4 regions of the Bacillus spongicola genome follow, and region 3 is predicted to be linked to each of the others. Evidence: riboswitches for the same ligand, from Rfam matches in the RefSeq annotation. Region 3 holds a riboswitch; each other region holds the start of a gene.

Region 1 (4,564 bases), on a different contig from region 3:
GAGGAATTATGAATAAACAATTTTTAATTATCAAGCTTTTGTTTATAGGCATACTAATATTCCCAGCAGATAGTAATGGAGAACAAGGGTTTTCTAAACTACCAGATCGGGAGTATTGGCAAGATGGAAAAATTTCCAAGGAATCGCTGACTTTGCTTATTAAGAATGGAAAAAGAGCGACAGATACTCCTGTCATTCTTGGATTTTATACGAAATACTATGAAGATGATGAAAAGTCATTAAATTCCTTATCAAACTATTATTCTTATATGAATGCAGTAGCTACCGCTACGTTCGAGGTTAACAATATGGGGGAAATTCTCGGAGAAATACCAACGGAGGGGTTAGCACTTGCAAAACAACATGAAGTAAAGCGATTCGCGACCATTCAAAATGGCTTCGATCCAGATTTAGCTCACACGATTTTAGCCAGTAATGAGAAAAGTAGTATGTTGATTCAAGAGCTTGTAAAATTAACAAAGGAAAATGGCTATACCGGAGTGAATGTAGATTTTGAAAAAATGAATCCAAGTGATCGTCTGTTATACACAGAATTTATAGCGAATCTCTCTCTATCATTAGAAAAAGAACAGATAGATCTTATGATTTCCGTCCCTGCAAAAACAGGTGACTTTCCTGATAATGAGTGGATAGGAACATTTGATTACCATGAACTAGGAAAAAATGCTGATTATATCCAATTGATGACTTATGATGAGCATGGCACCTGGGGAGAGCCAGGACCAGTAGCGGGAGTAAATTGGATGACAGATGTGCTCGACTACGCTGCCACACATATTGATTCTGAAAAGCTTTTATTGGGTATTCCTTCTTATGGTTATGATTGGAATTTAACGCTGGGAGCAGACCACAAAGCAGTTTCCCAAGCGGAAGTAGAGAACCTGCTTCTTGAAAAAAATTTAGCAGTACAGTGGGATGATCCCTCGCAATCACCATATGTTCATTATCAAGATGAACAGGAACAAATTCATGTTATTTGGTTTGAAAACAACCAAAGTATCTCTGAAAAGGTGCATCTTGTTAAAAAATATAAATTAGCCGGAATTTCCATGTGGAGAATGGGATTAGAACAAGAATCCTTTTGGCAAAGTATTGAAGAAACGTTAGAGCAATTTAATTAATGTGAATAGGATTTGTATTTGTTATTTTAAGAGGAACCTCCTATTTTGTATAAGTGCCCTCAATTTGTTTCACCATATTCAGAGGGGACGTTTTTGACTGTTGGTAGAGTAAGAGTCACTTTAGTGCCAAGGTTTTCTTTGCTTTCTACTAGAATATGCCCTTGATGGTATTCAATAATCCTTTTGCAAACCATTAAACCCAAACCTGTTCCTTTTTCTTTAGTCGTATAAAAAGGCTCAAAAAGCTTTTTTTGTCGTTCCAATGAGATTCCGGTTCCCCCATCTTGAATTTTGATCGTATACCAGTGCTCGTCAACTTTTTTTAAAGAAATGTGAATATCTCTTTTAGTTTCAAGTGATGCGTCAATGGCATTTTGAAGGAGATTGATTAGTACCTGCTTAATTTGATTACCATCACACTCACCTTCAATCGAGCTGTCAATCGCTGCTGTAATCGAAATGCCTTTTAGCATGGCCTCTGGTTTTATTAAATTGAGGACACCGTATAGTAAATTAGAAAGATTATGTTTGCAAATCTTAATGTTTTCGTGCGGTTTTGCAATCATCATAAATTCGTTCACGATACTATTAATTCTATCTAATTCATCTAGCATAATTTCTACGTATTGTTTCAGGTGATCTTCTTGCACCTCTTTTTGAATCATCTGTGTAAATCCTTTTAAAGAGGTAAGTGGGTTACGGATCTCATGTGCGATACCGGCTGCTAATTCGCCTACCATAGCTAGTTTCTCTGTCTTTTTGATTCTTTCTTCGTTTTGCTTCTCTTTGGTAATATCAATCGCAGTACCAATCACTTCAACTACTCTATTGTTTTTTTTATAGGGAGTTAAGGTTGCCATATAATAAATATCATTTATATGCCCTTCATAATTGGTCACTGATCCAGACCAGGCCTCCTCATAAATAGCTGATTTTTGTTCAGCTTGAGGATGAGGAATAATGTCATCAAGGGATTTCCCTAAGATAAGTTCTGGAGATAGATTCATCTTTTCTAATAATTTCCCTTCACAAAATGTGTGAATAAATCGATTCTCTTTTTTAATGAATTTAAATACAAATCCATTTTGAAATGGAATAAAATCGTAATAATCAATAGTTGATTTAGGAAACTTCATGTGAATTTTCACCCCGTTCATAAATTAGACTAAGAATGTCTATAAACATTCGACTAAAAACTAGTTTATTCCTTCAATTTTCTATTTTTTGTGAATGTGTTGGGTGGTTAAATAAATTGAATGATAAGTATCAAACTGAAGATCTGAGGTTATTTTATAGAAAAAATTGGTTATTTTTTACGAGTTAGTATGTAAATGTAACGGAAGTTGTGGTAGAATTATCCTAGTAATCAATAGAATATGTACGTGGGCAAACTAATTGAAAGATTAGGACGCAAAGCTAAAGGGGCTAATGCTGTGAAAGATAGCAATGCCAGCCAGTTGCGAGTATAAGGATTTTATTTGTACTGCTGCCCTTAAAAATGGGCAGCTTTTTTTGATGTATTAGTATGGTCAACTTCGAGAACATTGGGTAGAACCTATGAGGCTATTAGCAGTCCGTTATGTGATTCAGACGGCAGTCCACTCTCAACTTATATAATACTCTTGAATAGAGGGGAAGGAGAGACAAGAAATATTTATGATGAATATTCCGATTGAAAAAGTGATAAGAGAGCGGCTGTTTACACATGTCTTTCAGCCAGTGCACTTAGTTCATACAGGTGAAATTATTGGGTATGAGAGTTTAATTAGGTGTGGGTTTTTTTCATCCCCGCAACATTTATTTCAGAAAGCATTAGAGGAAGGGTTGTTGTTTGAGCTAGATTGTGCATCTATGCTTGAAGCAATGAGGGTCTATAAAAACCACTACAAAGATGAACTGATATACCCTAGACTATCTGTCAATGTTTATCCCTCAACACTGACCAATCCGCTATTCCAGGAGTTCTTAGATTCTGTTATTTCAGAAGTTAAATATCCATTAAATCGAATTGTGTTTGAAATTAGCGAAGCGGCGACCACCGAGTGTTTTGAGGTATTAAATGATCGGATTGTCTATTTAAAGAATGTAGGTGCTTTAGTAGCATTGGATGATTTAGGAAAGGGACAATCTACGATTCGGACTGTCATTGAGTTAGAACCAAGTATTATCAAGTTAGATCGATATTTTGGAAAGAACCTAGCAAACCACGCACGAAAACAACATTTTTTGAAAAGCCTCGTTTATTTTTTAGCAAATGATCATATAGTTCTCGAAGGGATTGAAACAGAAGCCGATTTAGCATTTGCTCGAAAAATAGGCGTCCATTTTGGTCAAGGTTACTATTTAGGTAAACCCCATAATGTCGAGAACTGTGAGTCATTTCCTTTGAATTTTCTACCTTAACTATCATGAGAAAATTACTTCCAAGAAGCAAATAATTATGGAAGATTAGGTGATGAATGCAATGAATTGGCATGGTCGTATTTGGGTGATAGGCTCCATTACAGGGTTTGGTTCGTTGTTTATCATAATAAGGTATCTGACTTATAAGAATATCTATTTTTCCGGAATAGCGGATTATTTTCTTCTCGCAATGTTCTTTTTACTATGTACCTTAGGCTTTCTTTTAGGGTATTATTTTGACAAATATCGGTATGTTGCTCACATGGACGTACTGACTAATCTAAGGAATCGTTATTTCTTAACGAAGGCCTTTGAGAGACGAAAAAAGAGTCAAATTTCGTTTTTTCTTCAGTTTATTGATTTAGATGATTTTAAGAGAGTTAACGATGTTTATGGTCATCAAGTAGGAGATGAAGCGCTCATATCGATCGCAAGCACGCTCAGGAAATATTTTCAGAAGGGAGATGTTGTTTGCAGATGGGGGGGAGATGAATTTGTAGTTTTAACCTCCGAGAAGCAACCAAATCTACAAAAAGCGATAACGAATGAATTGAAAACACTTTTGCCGAATGAAACCATCTCTCTCTCAATCGGAATAGTGAGTTATCCTGCTGACGGTGAATCACTCCAAGAGTTAGTGAGAACGGCTGATAAAAAAATGTACACAAATAAAATAGACAAAAAACGGTACGCAGCATGTGAGTGATAAGAGGGAAATATCAAAAAAATTTTAGGATAATAAAAAGAGGCTGTTTTCGCAAAGGTTGTGGCTTTTCGTATCAGTTAATCATCTGTGATATAGCTTTGTTTCGGGCATCATTTCGTCTGTGTTTAATAGAAATCAACAATGAAATGGAGGATTTACTCAAAAATCAGATGAAATAGCCACAATGTATACGAAAAGAGTCTACCAAAAGAATACTATAGTAGATTGTATGATATATTTATTTATAGGAAAATAGAATCAGTATTAACATACCTTCATAATTGTACATAAGTCACGATTTTAAGGAGACCTA
Region 2 (4,564 bases), on a different contig from region 3:
AAAGATTAGCAGTTCAGTTGATTCATTGTTTCAAACGATGAGATTAAGCTTGGAAGATACATCAGCGTTCTATACCGATATTGATCAGATGACAGATGAAGAAATTGAAGAACATTTAGAATTATTAAGAAAAAACAGTCGGTATTTTAATTCATTATCTTGGATAGATGACACAGGGCTCATTCGAAATATTGCTCCCAGTAGTGTAGGACTCAAAAATAAATACATTTCTACAGAAGGAACAAAAGACGTTCTGGAGTCAAGAAAGCCTACGTTAACTGCTCCTTATATAGTTCGCTCAGGTCGACTCGTATTATTGATGAGCCAACCCATTTATGACCGAAATGGCCAGTACAGAGGGATACTTGCTGGCACGGTCTATCTTCAAGAACAAAATGTCCTAAATGAAATTCTTGGCAATGACTATATTGATGAAAACGGTTCATATTATTATGTTGTCGGTCCGGAGGGGAAATTACTTTTCCATCCCATTCGAGAACGAGTCGGCGAAACCGTAATGAAAAACCCTATTGTAAAGAAGGTAACTCAAGGTGAGAGTGGCGTAGCTCAGGTCACGAATACCAAAGGAGTTAAAATGTTAGCGGCTTACAATCAAATTCCAGAAACGGGTTGGGGAGTCGTGCAGCAAACACCCCTTTCATATGTTGAGAAATTACTATTTAAACGGATTCAAGAGCAGGTTTTTTACATTCTTCCTCCCTTTACGCTTCTGCTATTTCTATCTGTTCTACTAGCTCGCAAGCTAGCTCGTCCTATTATTCATTTGGCAGATTTAGTGAACCAACTAGCAGCAGGCAAGTCAGTCGAAACTCCTGGAATTCAGTCTCATTGGAATCGTGAAGCGGATTTGCTGACGAAAAGCGTATTAATCGCTATTCAGTCCGTCCAAGAAAATAATCAGGAATTGACGAATGCAGCCATGACAGATTCATTAACAGGTTTACCAAATCGTAGGAAACTAAATGAAGTTATGAACCTTTGGGCGAGTGGAGGGAACGTATTTTCCGTAGTTGTTGTTGATATTGATCGTTTTAAAGTTGTGAATGATACGTATGGTCACCCGGTCGGGGATGAGGTACTTAAATTTTTAGCTCATACTGTTCAATCTTTATTGAGAACAGAGGATCTCTTTTTTCGCTATGGTGGAGAGGAATTTGTGTTATTACTACCGCATACTAGATCTTTTGAAGCGTACGGGATGGGGGAAAAGATTCGCTTGATTATTGAAAAAACAACTACTCCTACTGGAAAACCCGTTACCATTTCATTGGGTATTTCTGAATATCCCCTCCATTCTAACTCAATGGAGGAATTATTCAGACAGGCTGACAAAGCTTTATATCAGTCGAAGTACAATGGAAGAAATCTATCGACGATTTGGTCAAAAGATATAAATGATCTGTAATGAGTAGGTGGGATATTGTTCACTGATTGATTTTAATACGAAGCCCAATAAAGCATAGAGCTAAAATCAGTTTTTTGAAGGGTCTGTTCGTGAATGTTGCTACTACTGATAATATCGTTAATTGCTTGCTCAAGTTAACCAATGTGTTTGTCCAAAATATTCGAAAAGATAAGCAAAAAAATATTTACTAAACGCGAGTTAAATATAACTCAGAAAAACAGCTTTCTATACCAATGCAGCCTAAACGAGTAATGCGAATATGGGCAAATCAATTTTTTCTTTTCGAAGATGTTGATTTGCTTTTTCTAATTGATTGTCCTACCCATTAAGCTTGCCTGTGCAGGATAAATGCTTGGACGAAAATAAATTAGCTGACGACAATCAGAAGTTCTTCTAAGAAGACTGTTTTCACAAAGTTTGTGGCTGTTCAGGGACGGCAGGCAACTGGACCGTTTATTTATGATGGAATTTAACAGTGAAGTGGTAGATTTAAGCAAAAAAATAATCGAATAGTCACAATGTATACGAAAAGAGCCTTGTGAAAAAAATATCATTTTGAATAAGGAAGCTTCATTTCCTAATTTATATGCCGATATAAGAAATATAAATACAATAGAAACTGTGAAAAATCATCTTTATTTGGGCGCTTGGATGATTGGGAGTGAGTAGCGCAACCGACTAACTAATTTTTTAGTTAGTTTTTTTATTGAAATTTACTACAGTTGAAATTATTGCGGAGGAGGAAAATGAAAATGAAAATCAAAACACGCTTGTATGGTCTTATCTTATTTCTACTCAGTTCACTGATTATTGTCGGGGGAACATCAATAATTGTTTTGTTCTCAACAGAGAAAAATGAGCAAAAATTAGAGAGGGAAATGAGGGTTCAAACTGAATTGAAATCCGTTCAGTACAGGATAGTTGGATTATCGAATGACGAAAGAGGTTTTATTATTTCAGGAGATCCAAAATATGGGGAAGGGATGTCTGCCAAATTTGAAGAGATATCGACTTCGCTTAAGTCTATAAAACCGCTATTACAAGATAAGCAATACGCAGAAATGGTAGATGAAATTGAGATGCATGCAAATGATTTCTGGGCATTAAATCAACAAGTACTTTCTACGTATAAAGAAAATCCAGACCTGGCTGCATCTATTCATTTTGGCGAGGAACGGACTTTGAGAAAAGAAGTGTTGGATCCTTCAATGAATGAACTTATGGAATTATTAAATCAAGATGTAGAGTATTTACAAGATAGAATACATTCGGTCTCTGTATGGGCAGAGTGGGCTATTATCATCGCAGTAATTCTTTCGGTGAGCATTGGGCTCGGCTTAAGCTATTTAATCAGTCGATCTATTTTGAACCCGCTCAAAAAATTGAATGAGCAATTTAAGGAAATCGCTCATGGAGAAGCAGATTTAACAAAGTCGTTAATAATTAAAAGTAAAGATGAATTAGGTGAATTAGCTTCATCTTTCAATTCATTCATTTTGTCTTTAAGTAAAATTATCCAACAGGTAAGTTACTCATCTGAACAAGTGGCAGCAGCATCGGAGGAATTGTCAGCCAGTTCTGAGGAGTCTAAAACTACATCTGGCCAAATCTCAAGCTCTATGCAAACGATTGCTTCTGAAAGCACACGACAAAATATCAGGAGTGAGCGAAGTCTTGATCTAGTCACTGAGTCTTTAAATGGCTTATCATTCGTTTCAAATAATACGAGTAATATTGCTGAATTATCAGCGAAGATGAGAAACAAGGCAGAGGTTGGAATGGGTTCAATCAATGAAATGCAAAAACAGATGGAGTCTATTCACCAATCCGTTGATTCTGCAAAAAATGGATTGACTACATTGGTAGGAAGTACGGATGAAATTAGTAATATTTCTTCCCTTATCACCGAAATATCGAGTCAAACGAACTTATTGGCCTTAAATGCAGCGATTGAAGCAGCAAGAGCAGGTGAATCTGGGAAGGGATTTGCCGTTGTTGCTGAAGAAGTTAGAAAACTTGCCGATCAGACGAGTCAATCAGCTAACCAAATTTCTACTTTAGTGAACACGATTCAACACGAGTCAAAGGATACCGTCATAAACATCAACATCGTCCAAGAGAATGTGGATTCAGGTATTTCTCTTACAAAAGAAACTTCTGGAAATTTTATGGAAATTTTAACTTCTGTTGAGCAAGTTACATCACAAATTCAAGAAGTAGCAGCAACCACTGAAGAACTAAATGCAGGGGTTGAAGTCATTAAAGACTCGATTGAGACATTAGCAGCCGGCACAAAAGAAACATCTGCTAGTACGGAAACGATTGCTGCAGCTAGTGAAGAACAATTGGCTTCTATGGAGGAAATCTCTCATGCTTCAGATTCGTTATCTAAGTTAGCTGAGGAGCTTCAAGCAACTGTTTCTAGATTTCGTTATTCGAATTAAAGCTAGGATAGGGTGAGACAGCTTCTTATCCTAACTAGATAAACAAAAACGCCAATATACTATTGGCGTTTTTGTTTTGAAAAAAATAATATGGAAAAAACCAGTATCAACCGTGGATTATATATAGACAATCAAACTGTGCACCCGCAAAATGACTGCATTTTCATCCCGACGGAAATTGAATGGCAATTGACAACAGTTTAAACGAACAATCAGAGAATATTCTTTACATATTGGATGTAAAAACTTAAAATATGGATGTGGAAGAAAAAATTCCCACAAATAAAAAAAGGAGGCGATCCCGATGATTAAATTCGTTGGTAAAATTCAGGTAAGAAAAAATTGTGAGGTTATATATATTAAAACCTAGTTTAGGAGGACGTTATGAAGAAAACACTAGAGCAAGTAAACATCGTGGAGTATCAAGAAGGATTAGCAAAAGGAATCGCGAAGATGTGGAATGAGAGTCGTGAGAATTGGGGGGGAGATTCCTCTGTCTCAACTGAACAAAGTGTATTGGATCAGGAAGCAAACTCTACTAATCTCCATTTATTTTTGGCGTTGGTGGGAGAGGAAGTAGTCGGTTATTGTAGCTTATCGCAATACCGTGAAGATGAGGGAGCTCTTTATATTCCACTTTTGAACGTGCATCCTCAGTATCAGGGCTTAAAGGTCGGGAAGCAGCTCGTGCTTA
Region 3 (4,564 bases):
ATTCGAAAAGCCACAATCTTTGCGAAAACAGCCTCAATAATCAATCGAATTCTTAGCATCTAATAAAATGTTTTCTCAATAAATATCCACAAAAAAAGAGCCGGTTGGGGAGCCGGCTCAACGGGGAGTTTGACGAGGGTTAAAACGAGGTAGATGTTTTTCTCTCTATTACGAGGGCATAGAGGAAGTTAAGAGGACAGTTGATTTTCTTTTACGACTGGAGTCAATGGTAGAGTTGAGTATGCTGTGAGTGTATTTTTCTCGAGGATGGACACTTTTTCTTGGAGTTGGACTATTTCCGAGCGTGCTTGACCTAGTTTGAGAATTAGCTCACCAACAAGTAGTTCTATTTTTTTCAATTCGTTTTGATTGCTCACTGATGCGGTCCTCCTTATGGTAAAATAGCTTCTGCTGGTGTAAAATGGGTATTTTCTGCCGTTTGTTGCGTTTTTTGGCCTAAAAATTTAACACTTTCGCCGAATACTTCGGTCATGTAAATTCGTTTGCCTTCGGTGTTTTCGTAGTATCTCGTTTGAATTTTTCCGATAATACCGACCACCGATCCTTTCACACAATAGACGGCGGTGTTTTCTGCCGTTTTGTTCCAGAGCGTACATAGAACAAAATCCGTTTCAAATTCACCTGCAGCGTTCCGGTAGTGGCGATTCACAGCTAATGTCACATTTAATACCGATTTACCGTCACGGGTTTGCTTTAGGACTGGATCTTTTGTCAGTCGACCGACCAGTGTTACTTGATTAATCATTCTCTCCCTCCCTTCTAACCACATTGTATCGAGAAGGTGGGTGCACGTAAAATGGATGATTCCTTCCTTCCTTTTTAAAATTACATCATTAACTACCGAATTCAGCTAGGGGAATTCAATAGTTTTCATTCATTTTCTAGTAAAATTTCAGCAAACCAACAAATTTAAAATTTTTTCAGATGTGTGTTCCAGATTTTACTATGATATAATTTTTATTAGAAGGCTCTATTCTTCTTAATTGTTGCTTTAAGAAGAAATTCTGTATGAAAATCGTTCATTTTTTAAAATCCACCCTTCAGATCATACGAAAAGAGGACCCGTAGTATAGTGATGTCAAGGAAACTGAGCAAATGCGAAAGCAGCCGATTAGAATGATGTCCAAGGAGGAATTCGATGAAAACGTTTAAAATTATTACCTTTCAAATTATAGATCAAGAGGAAATTGTGACGATTGATATCGAAGATGGGCTAATTATTAATAAAGAAGATCTGAAAGGCACGTGGCTCGTTGAAGCCTTTGCCTCTCGTCAATATTACGATTACTTTCGAGAAATTCAACAAACCACCGATGATACAGAAATTCGTGTCGTCATTACTCACCCTCAGAACGACTATGCTTCCTTCTTTATACATATTCGCGGAATTAAGCAGCTTGATGGGAAGATTAGTGTGTTGATGGAAGGTCATCTTAAAAAAATACCAAAAGACTACTCCGAATTACTTCTAAATGAACTGATTGAGCAAGGTCTTGAAGGTGCTCCCTTAATTGAAACCTTTCGAAAAAAAATCAAACTAAAACCAAAACTAACGTCTAATTCAAGTGGACAATAGTAATAATCCTATAAATGTTTTCACGAGAACTTGTTCTCTATAGCTAACATATGTTACTTTATTAATAAATGTAGTTTACTACTTATCACGAGGTGTCGATTATGATTGGAGAACGTGTAAAACAATTGCGACTGGAGAGAAAAATGTCGATGACTGAGCTAGCCGATCGAGCTGGCGTCGCAAAATCTTATTTAAGTGCGCTTGAGCGTAATTTACAGCAGAATCCTTCTGTTCAATTTTTAGAAAAAATTTCGTCTGCACTTCATGTCTCCATTGAGTCAATATTATTTGATTCAAAACAAACCAATGCACTCGATCCAGATTGGGTAGATATTGCTCAAGAAGCTATTTCTTCTGGTATCACAAAAGAGCAATTCAAAGAATTTATCGAATTTAATAAATGGCGAAATGAACAAAAATAAAGTCTTGCAGATTATGCAAGACTTTTTGTAATATTTCGACTCATTTCATTTGATGTGGGTATTTTCTTTGTTTTCAAAAATTCTCTTATCTCATTTTTTGAAATTCCACTTTCTAGAGCTTCTTTCACTAGTTGGATCCACTCCAGATCCAGTTCAATTTTCCCCATTATTCTTCCCCCTAAAATACTGATGTATTTCAGGCAACCCAGCCATCATAGCTTATTTTGTTATAAGCAGTAGATCTGTGGCTTTGCGTCCTCATCTTTAAATGAGTTTGCCTTTAAACTGATGTAGTTATTTGCTATATTCCTCATTATACAGACGTGTCCTCCCATTTTTTGTAACAATTTGTCTATCGAATCTTTATTTTCAGAATTTTTTATCACCAATATTTGCTATATAGTGACATTTTCCCTCCTTCCATAGGTGAAATTCTTCATAATTCCATAGTCTGTAGCTAATTTTGTCGAGTATTACAAACTTTTTTTCATCTGCTTTCGGTACGCTTCTAATTTTTTTGTAGCTGGGATGTAACTTGATTGCTTTTCTAAGGAGCTATTCGCGTTAAAGAAAGGACTATTCGTGAGGTTTTGACCGCAAGTAGGGCAGTGCCAGTCACCAAACTCTGTCGCACTGAAGGAAGGACGATAACAACGTGAACACATTTTTTTATACATTACATGCACCCCATCATTTTAATATTTTCTTATACTGCCAATTTTTCCTTGTTGATTCTGGGCTAGGTGTACCTTTATTTCTAACTGGCTCACTAAATTCTCCATTTCACTCTTGATTACCATCAAAAACAGACGAAATGATAGCCGAAACAAAGTACTATCATCGATGATAAACTGATACGAAAAGCAACAAAGTTTATGAATTGAGCCTTACAAAAGAATTGTTAACAAGAGCTAGATAAGAAAATATTAGGCTAAGGCTGTTCGAGGGAGGATGAGCTTATCCTATATATTTGTTTCTTGTACTGGATAGATAATTCGAGCTATGCATTTAGTAACAGGAAAAATGTCACTCGTTTGTTCTTTTTAATGAATTATAATTCTATTATAAAGTACAAACAGAGAGAATAAAAGGCATTTTTTCTATATAACGAACATTTTTTTCTTTTCTTTCAAAAACAAACTAAAATCCCCTTTTAATCGCCTCTTTTGTTCTATATAATGAACGTATAATGATATAAAGGAGTTATTTTATGATTGGAGAAAAAATCAGAGAAATAAGAGAAGAGCGAGGAATCTCCATCAATGAGCTATCATTAAATGCAAACGTTTCTAAATCCTATATTAGTTCGATTGAGAGAGGACTTCAAAAAAACCCTTCGCTAAAGATCCTTAAACAAATAGCTGATGCGCTAAGGATACCAATCGATGAATTCATAAAAACAGAAGAAGTTCATGAGGGAAATTATTTAGACAAAGTGTGGTTATCTTTGCTTTCTGATGCTGTTAGGAGTGGATTAACAAAGAGAGAATTTATGCAGTTTACTAGATTAATGCGCTATAAAAGAGAGGAGAAAGCTTAACATGTTGCGATGGAGTGGTCTTGTTCTCTGTTTTCTTGGAGCATGTTTCTTTCTTTATGCCCTGTTTTCTATTTTATCGCAACATCAACAAACGAATGCCGCACTTGAAGAAGCTAAACATTCCTTATCGAAGGCTGAGTTCTCGTCTAAAACGAAACAGCTTGCGGATGAAGAGAACCCCATTCCTAGATACCAGTTTACTCAAGGGGCTATCGTGGGCCTTCTAAAACTTCCTGTTTTAAACAAAGAACTTCCAATCGTTGAGGGAACCGATGAAATCGATTTAGAAAAAGGTGTTGGACATTTATCCTCAACTAAATTGCCCGGACAACAAGATAATATTTTTTTAGCGGGACATCGTGATACGGTTTTTAAAGGTTTAGGCAAATTATCGATAGGAGATACATTATTGGTAGAAATGACGAGCGGAACATTCGAGTATGTGATTATAGAGACGTTCATTGTTAAGGAAGATGACCTCAGTGTCACGTTGCCAACTAGTCCAAATGAAATGCTCACTTTATCTACCTGCTACCCTTTTGCAGCTCTGTCTTCCACGAAAGAGCGCTATATTATTCGAGCAGAAAAAAAAACTAAGGCGAGGAATTCCCCGCCTTAGTTGCTGCTATTCGTCTTTACGATCTTCGTCTTCCATATCTTTCGGGTCTTCCAGAATTTCTTCTTCTGGCGTATTTTTGTCTTGAGCTGGATCTAAGTCCATTCCGTCTTCAACATTCGTATCTTCGTTCAATTCTTGATCCCCAAAATCATCAACTTCTTCATTGAGATCAAGATCTTCTTCGATTAACGTATCATCTTCAGGTGGCGGTTCTTGATCAGTTCCACACCCTATCATTAGCATTGCAGCTAGTGCAGAAGCACCTAAGATGGACCATAACTTTTTATTCATATTGTATTATCTCCTTTCGATCTGCTTATTATCTCGACCAGTGTAGTGGTCTTTTGTTAGCTTTCCCAAAACGCTTCAAGAATTGCATAAAAAAA
Region 4 (4,564 bases), on a different contig from region 3:
CCCTGCTCTCGCCGCTTCAATCGCTGCATTTAGGGCGAGCAAATTCGTTTGATCCGCAATGGTTGTAATGACCTCTGTTATACTCCCAATCTCCGAAGACTTCACACCTAATATCTCGATGATTTGTGACGTGTCATCGACATTTTTTGAAATTAAATTCATTTGCTTTACTACATTTTCAACATTAGCTGAGCCTTTTTGAGTAGATCGTATCGATTCTTCAGTACGCTGAGACATCTCAGAAGCTTTTGAAGCGATCTCATTGATACCTGTTGACAATTGATTCACTGCAACCGAGACATCATTGATGCTTTGTAACTGTTGCTCGGCTCCTGCAGCTGAATTTTGAGCTAATGCTGACAGATGATCGGTAGCTTTCACGGTTTGATCCGCACTCGCATTAAATTCTTCTCCTGAAGCTGCCACTTGGTGAGTAGCTGAACGAACCGTCGAAATGGTTCCATTTAAATCTTCAACCATTCGATTTAAGGAGGTCACCATCTCTCCAATTTCGTCACGATTTTTAATATTTATTTTATCCACTGCCAAATTTCCAGCAGCTACTTCCTTCAATACTCTAGTCACTCTTCTAATCGGCGTAGCAATGAGTCTTGTCATGATAATGACAATAACAATTCCAGCTATGGTGGCTAAAACCATAAAGAACATCGTATTGGTTCTCGCTTGTTGAAAACTTGTTGAAACTGCTTCCTTTGAAGAAACGATTGAGTTTTCATTGATTTCAACAATTTTGGCGATATTTGCTTCAATGCTCGTGATGGTGATTTGCGCTTCTTGTTGTAAGCGATTAATCGTAATCATGTTATATTCCCCTTGGTTAAGAACCTGATCTACAATTGTAATCGACTTATCTCGATGCGCGGTAAGATTAGAAAATAATTGCTGTTCTTTCTCATTATCAATATATTGTTGATAATGATCATATAACTCATCAAAACGCTTCTTATTTTCTTCTAATTGTCCTGAAAATTTCTTCATATCTACATTATGATTGGCTCGTAATGCATTTGTATATTCAAGTAAAATACCATAGGTTAATTCATGCGCCCCCTTAATTTCTAGGACTGATTCAATTGCAGGAAATTCATTTTCCGTCATTGAATTGACCGACGTACTCACTCGATTCATTTGCATAAGATTGAAAGCATTTCCGACTAGCATTAAAAATAAAATAATAATAAATCCCGTTATAATTTTCTTCCTTATGCTCATGTTGATTCGAAGCTTTTTGAATTTCTTCACCTTAAACTCCCCCAATTCTCCAGCGATATTGATGTTATCTTTATTTTAGCTGATATTCAGGCAGATGTTCAGAATTTTTTATAAAAAAACAAAAATTTCGCGTTATATCGTGGAAATTCTATCTTTTCACTTACATGGTTTTAGCAAATAGACACATATAGCTTGAATCAAACAAAAAGAATATTCTAATAATCAGGCAAAAAAATTTTATATGTTAAAATACCCCTACATTTACATTTTAAGGGCAAACCAATCGAAAGGTTGGGACGCAAAGCTATAGGGGCTACTCTAATTGGAACGCCAGCCAGCTGCTTCACATTTACTGTGTTGCCTTCATTCCTATAGGCATTTTTTTCTATTTTATTGGTGGTCCGCATGAAATTTTTTATGAATTTAAAATTTAGAAGAAAGATCATTTTACTAGTTTTATTTTTTACCGTCATTCCGCTTATCATCACGACCTGGATTAGCTACAAACAAACCTATGGCGGCATAAAGGACTTAACATTTACAGACCTAAACTATATGGTGGGCTTACAAGCAGACACCCTATCCAATTACACTGAAACGATAAATTCAGGCAATGAAAATCAAACCACTATCGCAAAGCTCGTTAGCGGCATAAAAGAAAAATACTACGAACCAAATGGGATGACTGGATATGCATTTATATTAGATGAAGCCGGAAATGTTATTCATCACCCTAATCCTGATACAATCGGAACCAGTTTAATTCAACACAGCTTTGTTGAAGAGATGGTAACTAAGAAGACAGGATTTATTGAATATGATTGGGATGGCGGCAAGAAGGTGATTGCCTTCAAGGAGCTTCCGAACGGTTGGGTTCTAGGAGTGGGGAGTTACCTACACGATATTATGCAGCCTGCTACGAATATTTTCAAAACGCTAATACTTATAACCATTATTGTAGTTATCCTAACATTCATTATCATCATTCCCGTTACCTACTATATCTTGAGACCGTTTAATCAGCTAACGTCCGGAATGAATCGTTTTAAAGAAGGGGATTTAACGGTCTGGCTTCCGGTTCACTCAAATGACGAAATCGGGCAAATGAAAATAATTTTTAATGAAATGACTAGTCATTTCCATATCATTACAAAAACCATCCAAAATTCCTCTGATAAACTATTACAATCGTCAGAAGAGCTGATGGCAAGTGCTGAAGAAAATACAGTAGTCGCTGACAATATCATGGTTAACATTCAAGATATTTCTTCAAGTGCAGAAGCACAAACAAAGCTTTCAGACGCAAATCATTCAACGATTCTATCGACTAACGAAACAATCCAGCAAATAAAAGAGAAGATCAATGAAACAAATTCCTATTCCATTGAATCGAAGCAACAAGTCGAGAGTGGACATCAATCCGTCCAACAAGTGTCAACAGAAATGTATAGTATACCAACCACCATAAAAGATACAGAAAAGATAATGGACAACCTAGAACATCACTCACAAAATATTGCGGTTGTCACACGTCAAATTGAAGAAATTTCTGAACAAACGAATCTTCTCGCACTAAACGCAGCAATCGAGGCTGCTCGTGCAGGAGAGCATGGGAAGGGATTTGCTGTCGTGGCTGATGAAGTCCGCCGATTAGCCGAGCAAGCCAAAAATTCTTCTGGTGAAATCGCAAGCATCCTTCATACCGTTACGAATGAAATAAGCACTGTCAGCTCTTCGGTTAACTCGTCTTCACATGCCGTTGATCGTGGCTTAAATGTTGTCCATCAAACAGCCGAGACATTCACCAATATTTCAAAGGTATTCACTTTATTCACAGATAATTTTAAGACTATCCTTTTCTCTATTGACCAAATTGCCTCAGAATCTGAAACAGTCGCTCGGCACACACAAGGCATGGCCCAAATGGTGAGGGAAACGGCAGCCTCTACTGTTCAAGTGTCAGCAAGTCAAGAAGAAATGACTTCTTCTATGGAACAAATCAGCTCTTCCACCCAAACGTTGACCGCAATGGCTCAAGAATTACGTTCAATTGTTGATCAATTCCATATTGAGTAGAAGAGTACATAAAAAAAGAGGGAGGCACTTAGTACCTCCCTTCTTCTATCAACTCTTTAATTTCTACTTAAAAATAAAACAGACTCCTTAAATAGGAGTCTGTTTTTGCAAAGGCTAATTATGCTTTTTGAACGTTAGCAGCTTGTGGTCCGCGTGCGCCTTGTTCTACTTCGAAAGATACTTCTTGACCTTCTTCAAGAGTTTTGAAACCTTCGCCTTGGATAGCTGAGAAATGTACGAATACGTCTTCTCCACCTTCAACTTCGATGAAGCCGAATCCTTTTTCTGCATTAAACCATTTTACTTTACCGTTTTCCATATTTGTTGCCTCCTAGTGCGTGTTACACACAATGTATTACTATTCTTGCTCTAAATGATATCCAGGCGAAAAGTATCATTTTCTTCCCATATCTACCGAACAAAAATAATTACTAATAAGGATAACAGATAGATTTTCAAATAGCAAGTGTTCTAGCATACTAGAATTTCGTTTGACATAACTAGTTAATTTTCAACAATTTTCGCATCCGCACTACTGACGATTCTGCTTTCCCTACTATAAAAGTTGATACTACTATAGGTTTATAGCAGTCTCGACTATTTGTCCTAGTTACAAGCGAAAGTCATCGGTAGAAAAATTTGTCAGTTTAAAGGTTGAACTTTAGTTTTCTTTTAAATAGGCTGTTTTCGCAAAGATTGTGGCTTTTTGAATAAGAAGGAATCCTTTGACTTGTATGACTTCGTGCTCTTTTCCTAATGAAAAATTCTTCAGCCTATCCTCAAAAAACTGTCCTAGCTAATTGACTTAGTAAGAATTTAGTAGAAGACAGACGATTTTTAATACAATCCAACTTCCGCTTCCAATGCCCCTCCTGTAATCAAGTAATAGAACTGTCGTGCCTCCTCCCCGTACAATCTGGCTACTTTTTCTTGACTTGCTTGATATCGATAAATCGACAAAGTCTGATTTTGATGGATAGAGATTTCATATTCATTCATGATAAAATCCATTCCGATAACTAACCCATTATTATTAGACCAGCGTTGTCTTTCAAGAATATCCTGAACCAAAGTACGTTCATGTGGAGTATCAATGATTTTCACGATTTCTCCTTTATCAATGTTTGGAACATTTCTTTTGACCAAGAAAATTTGTTCGTTTCCTTCTTTAAATATACTCAAATGATAAAACGACGCATAGACGGCAAACAAAAGAAAGGATAACAGGATTAAGCTTAATAAAGAGAAAGCAAAT

What was found. A riboswitch is a leader RNA that binds a small molecule or an ion and turns the genes downstream of it on or off. The one in region 3 is predicted to bind cyclic di-GMP.
Region 1: another riboswitch for cyclic di-GMP. It lies ahead of U8D43_RS03425 (EAL domain-containing protein); the one in region 3 lies ahead of U8D43_RS10805 (anti-repressor SinI family protein).
Region 2: another riboswitch for cyclic di-GMP. It lies ahead of U8D43_RS12485 (methyl-accepting chemotaxis protein); the one in region 3 lies ahead of U8D43_RS10805 (anti-repressor SinI family protein).
Region 4: another riboswitch for cyclic di-GMP. It lies ahead of U8D43_RS20915 (cache domain-containing protein); the one in region 3 lies ahead of U8D43_RS10805 (anti-repressor SinI family protein).

The regions. Positions count from the first base shown of each region.
Region 1 is NZ_JAYKTS010000003.1:199,937-204,500, forward strand. It holds gene U8D43_RS03415 (glycosyl hydrolase family 18 protein) at 9-1,142, shown strand; gene U8D43_RS03420 (ATP-binding protein) at 1,202-2,278, opposite strand; cyclic di-GMP riboswitch class I at 2,518-2,607, shown strand; gene U8D43_RS03425 (EAL domain-containing protein) at 2,799-3,545, shown strand; gene U8D43_RS03430 (GGDEF domain-containing protein) at 3,598-4,251, shown strand; gene U8D43_RS03435 (EAL domain-containing protein) at 4,564-4,564, shown strand, end outside.
Region 2 is NZ_JAYKTS010000017.1:45,052-49,615, reverse strand. It holds gene U8D43_RS12490 (sensor domain-containing diguanylate cyclase) at 1-1,426, shown strand, start outside; cyclic di-GMP riboswitch class II at 2,032-2,115, shown strand; gene U8D43_RS12485 (methyl-accepting chemotaxis protein) at 2,179-3,870, shown strand; gene U8D43_RS12480 (GNAT family N-acetyltransferase) at 4,255-4,564, shown strand, end outside.
Region 3 is NZ_JAYKTS010000013.1:101,373-105,936, forward strand. It holds gene U8D43_RS10785 (hypothetical protein) at 189-377, opposite strand; gene U8D43_RS10790 (single-stranded DNA-binding protein) at 392-766, opposite strand; gene U8D43_RS10795 (YwpF family protein) at 1,160-1,597, shown strand; gene U8D43_RS10800 (helix-turn-helix domain-containing protein) at 1,699-2,019, shown strand; gene U8D43_RS10805 (anti-repressor SinI family protein) at 2,031-2,186, opposite strand; cyclic di-GMP riboswitch class I at 2,216-2,308, opposite strand; gene U8D43_RS10810 (helix-turn-helix domain-containing protein) at 3,230-3,559, shown strand; gene srtD (class D sortase, LPxTATN-specific) at 3,561-4,178, shown strand; gene U8D43_RS10820 (hypothetical protein) at 4,185-4,469, opposite strand.
Region 4 is NZ_JAYKTS010000006.1:167,276-171,839, reverse strand. It holds gene U8D43_RS20925 (methyl-accepting chemotaxis protein) at 1-480, opposite strand, end outside; partial or broken gene U8D43_RS20920 (HAMP domain-containing protein) at 475-1,233, opposite strand; cyclic di-GMP riboswitch class I at 1,497-1,579, shown strand; partial or broken gene U8D43_RS20915 (cache domain-containing protein) at 1,639-2,352, shown strand; gene U8D43_RS20910 (methyl-accepting chemotaxis protein) at 2,719-3,309, shown strand; gene U8D43_RS06640 (cold-shock protein) at 3,428-3,628, opposite strand; gene U8D43_RS06635 (hypothetical protein) at 4,147-4,564, opposite strand, start outside.